Regions from separate parts of the Streptomyces sp. NBC_01485 genome, predicted to be linked through region 1. Evidence: riboswitches for the same ligand, from Rfam matches in the RefSeq annotation. Region 1 holds a riboswitch; the other holds the start of a gene.
What was found. A riboswitch is a leader RNA that binds a small molecule or an ion and turns the genes downstream of it on or off. The one in region 1 is predicted to bind S-adenosylmethionine.

Region 1 (4,898 bases):
CACTGATCACCTGATCACCAGGCGTCGCCACGCCAACCCCAAAGGGTCCCGTCCGGTCTTCGGACGGGGCCCTTTGCCGTGCCCACGGGCTGGATAGGGTGGGGTTCACAGGTCACTTTGTCCTGGCGACACATGACCGTGACGGCACATGACGACACACGACGACAGACACAGGAGCGGCTATGAGCGCTGTGACCCCCGCTGGAGGCGACACCGCGGCGGGCCGTTCCTGGCCCGAGGTGCTGAACGGTCTGCTGTCCGGCCGCGACCAGGGCGCCGACGCCACGTTCTGGGCGCTGGACCGGATCATGCGCGGCGAGGCGACCGACGCGCAGATCGCCGGGTTCGTGGTGGCGCTGCGGGCCAAGGGCGAGACCGTCGAGGAGATCAACGGGCTGGTCCGGGCGATGTACGAGCACGCCAACCTGATCGAGGTGCCGGGGCCGACCGTCGACATCGTCGGCACGGGCGGCGACGGCGCGAAGACGGTCAACATCTCCACGATGTCGGCGATCGTCGTGGCCGGCGCGGGCGCCACGGTCGTCAAGCACGGCAACCGGGCCGCGTCCTCCGCGTCCGGCGCCTCGGACGTCCTGGAGAAGCTCGGCGTCAATCTGGAGCTGGCGCCGGGGCGGGTGGCGGAGGTGGCCCAGGAGGCCGGGATCACCTTCTGCTTCGCGATCAAGTTCCACCCGGCGCTGCGTCATGTGGGCGCCGCGCGCGGCCAGTTGGGCATCCGCACGGTGTTCAACGTGCTCGGCCCGCTGACCAACCCGGCGAAGGTGCGCGCTCAGGCGGTCGGGGTCGCGGACCCGCGCATGGCGCCGGTCGTCGCGGGCGTCTTCGCCGAGCGCGGCAACTCGTCCCTGGTCTTCCGGGGCGACGACGGCCTGGACGAGCTGACCACGACGGCCACCTCCCGGGTGTGGGTGGTCCGCGACGGCAAGGTCACCGAGGAGTCCTTCGACCCGCGTGACGTCGGCCTCGACCTGGTCCCGGTGGAGGCCCTGCGCGGCGGGGACCCGTCGTTCAACGCGGAGGTGGCCCGCCGTCTCCTGGAGGGCGACACGGGCCCGGTGCGGGACGCCGTCCTGCTGAACTCGGCGGCGGCGCTCGTGGCGCTCGACCCGGGCGCCGGGACGCTGGCCGGGCAGCTCCGGGCCGGCATGGCCAGGGCGGCCGAGTCGATCGACTCCGGCGCGGCCAAGCGGTCCCTGGAGCGCTGGGTGGCCGCCAGCAACGCGTAGCCGGCGGTGGCGCGGTCCCGTGATCCGGACACGGGTTGCGGGATCGCGATCACTTCACGTACGTTCCTGTACCAGGTCATGAGTGACAGTCATGAGGCCCCGGCCGACTGTCCGGCAACCCTCCGTCCGTGGCGGGGTGCCCCGGGTGAAGACCAGGTCGTAGGCAGTGAGGTCTACGGCAAGCGCGGACCCCTCCCGCTCGTCGAGCGGACGCAGTCCAGGGGTCCTGGGTCTCGAGGGAGTCTTCCGTGAGCAAGCGAATGCGATAGGGCTACCGCCCCGCCTCCGCACACCCCTTTTCCGGCCGCCGCGCCGTTTCCTCCTTCCTCTCACGGGAGTTCCGTCATGTCTGTCTCCAGTGCTGCCTCCACCGCTGTCTCCGCCCGGACCATTTGTGCACCCCTGCCCGTTCTCGGCCGGGATGTCACCGTCCCGCTCGTGACGGGCGGCGAGGTCACCTACGCGGCGCTCGACTATGCGGCCAGCGCCCCCGCCCTCCAGCGCGTCTGGGACGACGTGGCGGCGTACGCCCCGTACTACGGCAGCGTCCACCGGGGCGCCGGCTACCTCTCCCAGCTCTCCACGGACCTCTTCGAGAACGCCCGCCGCACGGTCGAGGAGTTCCTCGACTGCCGCCCCGACGACCAACTGATCTTCACCCGTTCGACGACGGACTCCCTCAACCTGCTGGCGCGGGCGCTCCCCGCCGACTGCCAGGTCTTCGTCTTCGAGACCGAGCACCACGCCTCGCTGCTGCCCTGGCAGGACGCCCGGGTGACCTGCCTCGACGCCCCGCGCACCCCGCGCCAGGCCGTCGAGACCCTGGAGCGGGCCCTCGCCGACCGCGACCCCTCCGGCCCGGCCCTGGTCTGCGTCACCGGCGCCTCGAACGTCACCGGCGAGCTGTGGCCGGTCCGCGAACTGGCCGCCGCCGCCCACGCGCACGGCGCCCGGATCGTCCTGGACGCCGCCCAGTTGGCCCCCCACCACCCGGTCTCCGTCCGTGACCTCGACGTCGACTGGGTCGCCTTCTCCGGCCACAAGCTGTACGCCCCGTTCGGCTCCGGCGTCCTGGCCGGGCGGGCCGACTGGCTGGTCGAGGCCGCCCCGTACCTCGCGGGCGGCGGCGCCAGCCGCAAGGTCACGCGGCGCGCGGACGGGGGAGTGGACGTGGAGTGGCACGAGAGCGCCGCCCGCCACGAGGCCGGCTCGCCGAACGTGATCGGCGCCTACTCCATCGCCTCGGCCTGCAAGGCGCTCACCGAGGCCGGCTTCGACACACTGGTCGCCCGCGAGGAGCACCTGATCGCGAAGGTCCGGGCGGGCCTGGCCGAGGTGCCGCAGGTCAGGGTGTTGTCCCTGTTCGGCGACGACGCCCCGCGGGTCGGCGTGCTCTCCTTCGTCGTGGAGGGCTGGAACAGCTCCCACTTCGCCGCCGCCCTCTCCGCCGAGTACGGCATCGGCGTCCGCGACGGCCTCTTCTGCGCCCACCCGCTGGTCCGCACCCTGCTGGGCAGCGACCCGCAGACCCAGGGCGAGTGCGGCGCCCCCGAGGCGGCCCCGGGCGAGAAGTCCCTCAACGCGATCCGCGTCAGCTTCGGCGCCGGCACCCCCGACGAGCACGTGGAGCGCTTCGTCGACGCGGTGCGGGAACTGGTCGCCGAGGGCGCGCAGTGGCAGTACCGGACGGAAGGCGGCCGCTGCGTCCCGGCGGTGTAGGCGGTCAGGAGCCGGCGGTCAGGAGTCCAGGCCGATCGCGAACGCCGCCTCCAGGTCGTGCTGCGAGTACGTACGGAAGGCGACGTGCGTGTCCGTGCCCTCCACCCCCGGAATCTTGCTGATGCTGCCCGGGATGACCTCCGCCAGGTCCTCGTGCTGCTTCACCCGCACCATGGCGATCAGGTCGTAGGTCCCGGTGACGGAGAAGACCTCGCTCACGGACTCCAGCGAGGCGATCCGCTCGGCGATCTCGGGGATCCGGTCCACGCTGGTCTTGATGAGGACGATCGCGGTGATCACGGCTGGTTCTCTCCCTCGGGGGGCCGGAACTGGGCGGGCTTCACTCTATGACGTGAGCCGTGGCTCACCAAAGGCGGACAGGGATCGGCCGCCGGGGTCTCTCCGCCGGCCGCCTGCCGGCCCAACACGGTGCGAATCGGGCGTATCCGCTTGCCGCCCACCATGAATTCTTCAGGTAATTCCACGAGGCCGGTCAACTGTCGTTGCGCGGAGTTCTTTATCTGATTCTCGAGGAATTCAAAGAGAACGGTGTCGCGGAGTTCTCCGAGCCCGCGGATGGTGACCTGGCGGCACCGGGCGACGTGCTGGTGGGCGGGCGGTGATGCGGGCCACCGGCCGACTGGGTCTTGCGGATATGAATACGGATCTGTTTCCCGGTGGTCGAGTCGTTGGTGAGGGCATCGATCGGAACAAAGGGGGATGAGCGGTGTGACGCGCGCAGGGGCGCGGTTGAATCGGGGCGGAGGTCGCTCAGCCCGCCCCCGAGTCCGGCACCACCCCGGTCGTCCGCCGGCCGAAACGCGCCCACGCGTAGCCGAGCCCCAGGCCGAAGCCCACCAGGTGCGCCAGATACGCCACCCCCGGCCCCTGGGCCGCCTGCCCCGCCGCCACCCACTGCAGGGCCGCCCAGAACGGCAGTACGACCCACGCCGGGAAGCGCAGCGGCAGGAAGAACAGGAACGGCAGGAGACTGGTCACCCGCGCTCGGGGAAACAGGTACAGGAACGCGCCGAGGACCGCGGAGATCGCCCCGGAGGCGCCGACCAGGGACTGCGACGACTCGGCGTTGGCGGCGGCGTAGCCCAGCAGGGCCAGGTAGCCGCAGCCGAGGTAGAAGAGCGTGAACTCGACGCGGCCCATCCGCTCCTCGGTCAGCGCCCCGAAGACGTAGAGGAAGATCATGTTGCCCAGCAGATGCACCCAGCTGCCGTGGACGAAGAGGGCCGTGGCCGGGGTCAGGGCGGCCCGGGGGGCGCCCTCGAAGAGCTCGGCGGGCACCACGCCCCAGCGCCGGAAGTAGGCACGCTGCGCGGCCAGCAGTTCGTCGCCGGTGCCGTACGCCGGATCGAGTCCCGAGCCCGGGCCGATCAGGAAGACCAGACAGCACAGGGCGATCAGTCCGTAGGTCACCGGCGCCGAGGGGCTGCGGAGGGCTCTGCGGACGGTCCCGCTCCAGTTGCCGATCATGACCACAGAGCATGACGTAACGGGACGCACCATCCCCAGACCGCCTCGCCGCCGTGGACGGACGGGCGGCGGGTACCCGCCAGGCCGTAGGGTTACGAGCCACATGGACGGGGGAGCCTCCGGCGCGACCCGGCCCTGGAAGCACGACGGACGTATCACACTAGAAGGAGCGGAAAGTCACGATGACGGTTCCCCTGCCGACCGCCGCGACGCGGTGGCGCTGCACGCTCTGCGGCAACCTCACGCGGTTCGACGTGACGCGCTCGTCGAAGGTCGTCGAGTACGTGCACCTCGACCTCGCGGGCGAGCCGAAGGTCGAGGAGCGCGAGGTGGTCAGTGAGACCATCGAGTCGGTGCGGTGCCGCTGGTGCAACGCCGTGGACCAGGTGGAACTAGTGGATCGGCCGGGCGCCGGCTCCTGACGGGAGGCGGCCCCGCACGGAT
Region 2 (4,898 bases), 1.8 Mb from region 1:
CGGACCGCCTCCCGGTCGCCGTCGGAGAGCGCCGCGCACACCCAGAGGGCGCCCACGTCGGGGCCGATGGCCGACAGGCCGGAGACCAGCCCGCCGCCCCCGCGTTTCGCGTGCAGCGCGCCGTCCTCGCGCACCTCGTAGGAGACCGGACCGCGGTTGGACGCGACCAGCACCTCTCCACCCCGAGCAGCAGTTTCGTGCGTGGAAGCCATACGCCCAACCTAGCCCGGTCGGGAACCGCTCAAACGTACGGTCGCGCACTGTGCGGGGCTGTATACAGCCCCGCACAGTGTTACAGATGAGGGGTCATGTGTGACATTTCAGGCGACCTTGCGGGTCGCGTACTCCGTGATCTCCGCCATCGGCGGCCGTTCCTCGGTGTCCACGGAGTACGTGCGCGGCGCGAAGCCGTCCGCGCTGCGCTCGAACTGGGTGAGGGCCGGACGGATCATGTGCCCGCGGGCCAGCCGGAGCTGCGCGGTGCGGTAGATCGTCGCCGCCATCCGGCCCAGCGCCTGGCCGTCCTGGTGCCGGTGCTTGCGCACCCCGACGTCCACCTGGGCGAGGGCGTCGAGCCCCACCAGGTGCAGCGCGTCGACCAGCATGCCCAGCTCCACGCCGTACCCGACGGGGAAGGGCAACTGCTCCAGCAGGCTGCGGCGGGCCGCGTACTCGCCGCCGAGCGGCTGCACGAACCCGGCCAGTTGCGGCCAGTGCATGTTGAGCAGCGGCCGGGCCATCAGCTCGGTGACCCGCCCGCCCTGACCGGCCGCACCGCCCAGCGGACGGTCGTACATGCCCTTGACCAGGTCCACGCCCGGGTCGGTGAGCAGCGGGCCGACGATCCCCGAGACGAAGTCGGAGGAGAACTCCCTCAGGTCGGCGTCGATGAAACAGACGATGTCCCCGGTGGTGACCAGCAGCGACCGCCACAGCACCTCGCCCTTGCCGGGCACGGCCGGGATCCGGGGCAGGATCGCGTCCCGGTGCACGACACGCGCGCCGGCCGCCGCCGCGACCTCCGCCGTACGGTCGGTCGATCCCGAGTCGACGACGACGATCTCGTCGACCAGCGGAACCTGGTGCATGAGGTCGTGACGGATCACGGCGACGATGTCACCGACCGTCGCCTCCTCGTTCAGCGCGGGCAGGACCACGGACACCGACTGGTTCGTGGCGCGCTTCGCGGCCATGATCCGGTGCAGTGGGCGATCGGTCACGGACCAGGAGCGGGCGGCCAGCCAGCGTTCGACTTCTTCCAGCACGGTCAGCGGCTCCTCACGTCGTGATCACAGCAGGTGCACGGCAGGTGACCGTGTGATCCATCTCGCGGTTCGGACGACTATCTCAACTGTCCTGGCCTTCGGTTACAGTCTTGAACAACGCGGATGACCATCGCATGTCCGATGTCCGAGGTCGCCGTCGTTCACAACTTCATACCGCTCATCCAGAGGGGCAGAGGGATACGGCCCGATGAAGCCCCGGCAACCCTCCAGCCGGTCTTGTCCGCGTTCGCGCGGCGAGGCTCCCGGCTCGGGAAGGTGCCAAATCCGTCTCACGGCGAGATGCGTCGTGAGGAAGATGAGGAGAAAGGGCCTCGCCTCACATGGCTGCGCAGACTGTTGGAAGCACCACCGAACCCACGCCCGTCGACCTCGGCCCCGCCGCCGCGCTGAGCTGCCGCGAGTGCGGTCACCGCGTGCCCCTCGGCCCGGTCTTCGCCTGCGAAGAGTGTTTCGGCCCCCTCGAGATCGCCTACGACTTCTCCTCCTACGACACGGAGGAGCTGCGCAAGCGCATCGAGGCGGGCCCCGCGAACATCTGGCGCTACGCGCCCCTCCTGCCCGTCCCGGCCGACGTGGCGGAGAAGCCGAACATCAACCCGGGCTGGACCAAGCTCGTCCAGACCGACAACCTCGCCCGCGAGCTGGGCGTCGACGCCGGCAAGCTCTTCGTCAAGGACGACTCCGGCAACCCGACGCACTCCTTCAAGGACCGCGTCGTCGCCCAGGCCATCGAGGCCGCGCGCGCCTTCCGCTTCACCACCCTCTCCTGCTCCTCCACCGGCAACCTCGCGGGCGCGGTGGGCGCCGCCGCTGCCCGCGCCGGCTTCCGCTCCTGCGTATTCATCCCGCACGACCTGGAGCAGGGCAAGATCGTCATGGCCGCGATCTACGGCGGCGACCTCGTCGGCATCGAGGGCAACTACGACGACGTCAACCGCTTCTGCTCCGAGCTCATCGGCGACCCGGTCGGCGAGGGCTGGGGCTTCGTCAACGTCAACCTGCGGCCGTACTACGCCGAGGGTTCGAAGACGCTGGCGTACGAGATCTGCGAGCAGTTGGGATGGCGGATCCCCGACCAGCTCGTCGTCCCCATCGCCTCCGGTTCGCAGCTCACGAAGATCGACAAGGGCTTGCAGGAGCTGATCAAGCTCGGGCTCGTCGAGGACAGGCCGTACAAGATCTTCGGCGCGCAGGCGGAAGGGTGTTCGCCGGTGTCCGCCGCGTACAAGGCGGGCCACGACGTCGTACGCCCCCAGAAGCCGAACACCATCGCCAAGTCGCTGGCCATCGGCAACCCGGCGGACGGGCCGTACGTCCTCGACATCGCGCGGCGGACGGGCGGGGCGGTGGAGGACGTGACCGACGAACAGGTCGTCGACGCGATCGGGCTGCTCGCCCGGACCGAGGGCATCTTCGCGGAGACGGCGGGTGGGGTGACCGTCGGCGTGACGCGGAAGTTGATCGAGAGCGGGTTGCTGGATCCGACGCTCACGACGGTCGTCCTGAACACCGGTGACGGTCTCAAGACGCTCGACGCGGTGGCCGGGACCGGGCTCACGGCGACCATCCGTCCCAACCTGGAGTCGTTCCGCGAAGCCGGGCTCGTGTAGCAGTCGTCGTTGTTCGTCTGCGGGCCGGTGAGGGCTTGTCGCGCCCACGCGGCGGTAGCCGCAGATTCCACCCAGTCCCGCGCCCCTAGGTGCGTTTCCCTGACCGGAGGTCTCAGCAATGAGCGTTACTGTCCGCATCCCGACCATCCTCCGCACCTACACCGGCGGCGCGGCTGAGGTGTCGGCCGAAGGGGGGACCCTCGGTGAGGTCATCTCCGATCTGGAGAAGAACCACACCGGGATCGCCGCCCGGGTCCTGGACGACCAGGGCAAGCTGCGGCGGTTCGTCAACGTGTACGTGAACGACGACGACGTCCGCTTCGAGCAGGGGCTCGACACGGCGACTCCGGACGGCGCCGGCGTTTCGATCATCCCGGCTGTCGCCGGCGGCTGAATGGTCACTGACCGTCGGTCAGTACCCGCCGGTAGTAACCGTCGGTAACAGCGATTACCGAGAGTTCATCGAATTGCCCTCTCCGCGATAGAAGCGGAGGGGGCAATTCAGTGTGGTTGAGCGCGGTACAGTTGGGGAACCGGGTCGGGATCAAGAGATCCGGAGCCTTTTGTTTCTGCCCACCGCCCGATGAGAAGCAGCCAAAGTGCGCGCCTCATTCGTGGCTTTTGTGGCTTTTGCGGGGCCCGACTTGCCCTGAGTTCTGGCGAATTCTCGCCACATTCCGGATCTCGCACGTCCAGAATTCTCGTCCAAGTGACCTGTTGCAGAGGGCAGTTGGACAGATACATTCGGCCGCGGTCGACGCGTTCCGGCGCACGCCCCCAATCGTGTGGGGGGTGAGGTCTGACCCGGATCCGCGAAGTGCGGATCTGTGCAAGGGCCAGTAATAGGGGAGTTAGGCATGGCTCAGGGCACCGTCAAGTGGTTCAACGCGGAGAAGGGGTACGGCTTCATCGCGGTCGACGGTGGTGCGGATGTATTCGTCCACTACAGCGCGATTCAGATGGACGGCTACCGCACCCTGGAAGAGGGTCAGCGGGTCGATTTCGAGATCTCGCAAGGCCAAAAGGGGCCGCAGGCGGACATGGTCCGTCTTGCGACCGGCTGAAGCACGCGCCGACTGACAGCGTCGTTCTTCTGTACGTCCGCATGTCTGTACGTCCGCATATCGCTGAAGGGTTCGTACCTCCCGGGGTACGGGCCCTTCAGTCGTGCCCGGGGCGGTCGTCTCCAAGCCCCGGCCGGGCCCCTTGCCGGGACTGTTGTCGGGACCCTTGCCGGGACCGTTGTTCACCTGCGGATTGCCTCGAGCCGCTTGCACTCGGCATGGTCGAGTGCTAATCATTGGCGTTAGCACTCTGCAGGTGAGAGTGACAACGAGGATCGGGTCGGTGAGGCCCGCAGGCCAGGTGGGGCAAGGAACCACGAGGCCGGCGAGCCGTCCGTCGCGGGCGCCAGCACGGTCCGGAGCAATCCACCCCAGTCCGGGAGGACCACTTCACATGGCCAAGATCATCGCGTTCGACGAGGAGGCACGGCGCGGCCTCGAGCGCGGCATGAACCAGCTCGCGGACGCCGTGAAGGTGACGCTCGGCCCCAAGGGCCGCAATGTCGTCCTCGAGAAGAAGTGGGGCGCCCCCACGATCACCAACGATGGTGTTTCCATCGCCAAGGAGATCGAGCTCGAGGACCCGTACGAGAAGATCGGCGCCGAGCTGGTCAAGGAAGTCGCCAAGAAGACGGACGACGTCGCCGGCGACGGTACGACCACGGCGACCGTCCTCGCCCAGGCGCTCGTCAGGGAAGGCCTGCGCAACGTAGCCGCCGGCGCCAACCCGATGGCTCTCAAGCGCGGTATCGAGAAGGCCGTCGAGGCCGTCTCCGGTGCCCTGCTGGAGCAGGCGAAGGATGTCGAGACCAAGGAGCAGATCGCTTCCACGGCCTCCATCTCCGCCGCCGACACCCAGATCGGCGAGCTCATCGCCGAGGCGATGGACAAGGTCGGCAAGGAAGGCGTCATCACCGTCGAGGAGTCCCAGACCTTCG

Region 2: it holds a riboswitch for S-adenosylmethionine, as region 1 does, so the genes downstream of both, thrC (threonine synthase) here and OG352_RS11400 (aminotransferase class V-fold PLP-dependent enzyme) in region 1, are expected to answer to the same signal.

The regions. Positions count from the first base shown of each region.
Region 1 covers NZ_CP109435.1:2,464,160-2,469,057, reverse strand. Annotated here, with positions in the region: gene qcrB (cytochrome bc1 complex cytochrome b subunit) at 1-6, shown strand, start outside; gene trpD (anthranilate phosphoribosyltransferase) at 183-1,247, shown strand; SAM riboswitch class IV at 1,322-1,438, shown strand; gene OG352_RS11400 (aminotransferase class V-fold PLP-dependent enzyme) at 1,593-2,966, shown strand; gene OG352_RS11395 (Lrp/AsnC family transcriptional regulator) at 2,985-3,266, opposite strand; gene OG352_RS11390 (rhomboid family intramembrane serine protease) at 3,738-4,454, opposite strand; gene OG352_RS11385 (hypothetical protein) at 4,637-4,876, shown strand.
Region 2 covers NZ_CP109435.1:4,237,541-4,242,438, reverse strand. Annotated here, with positions in the region: gene OG352_RS19365 (alpha,alpha-trehalose-phosphate synthase (UDP-forming)) at 1-212, opposite strand, end outside; gene OG352_RS19360 (glucosyl-3-phosphoglycerate synthase) at 321-1,265, opposite strand; SAM riboswitch class I at 1,441-1,588, shown strand; gene thrC (threonine synthase) at 1,607-2,896, shown strand; gene OG352_RS19350 (MoaD/ThiS family protein) at 3,015-3,290, shown strand; gene OG352_RS19345 (cold-shock protein) at 3,754-3,960, shown strand; gene groL (chaperonin GroEL) at 4,355-4,898, shown strand, end outside.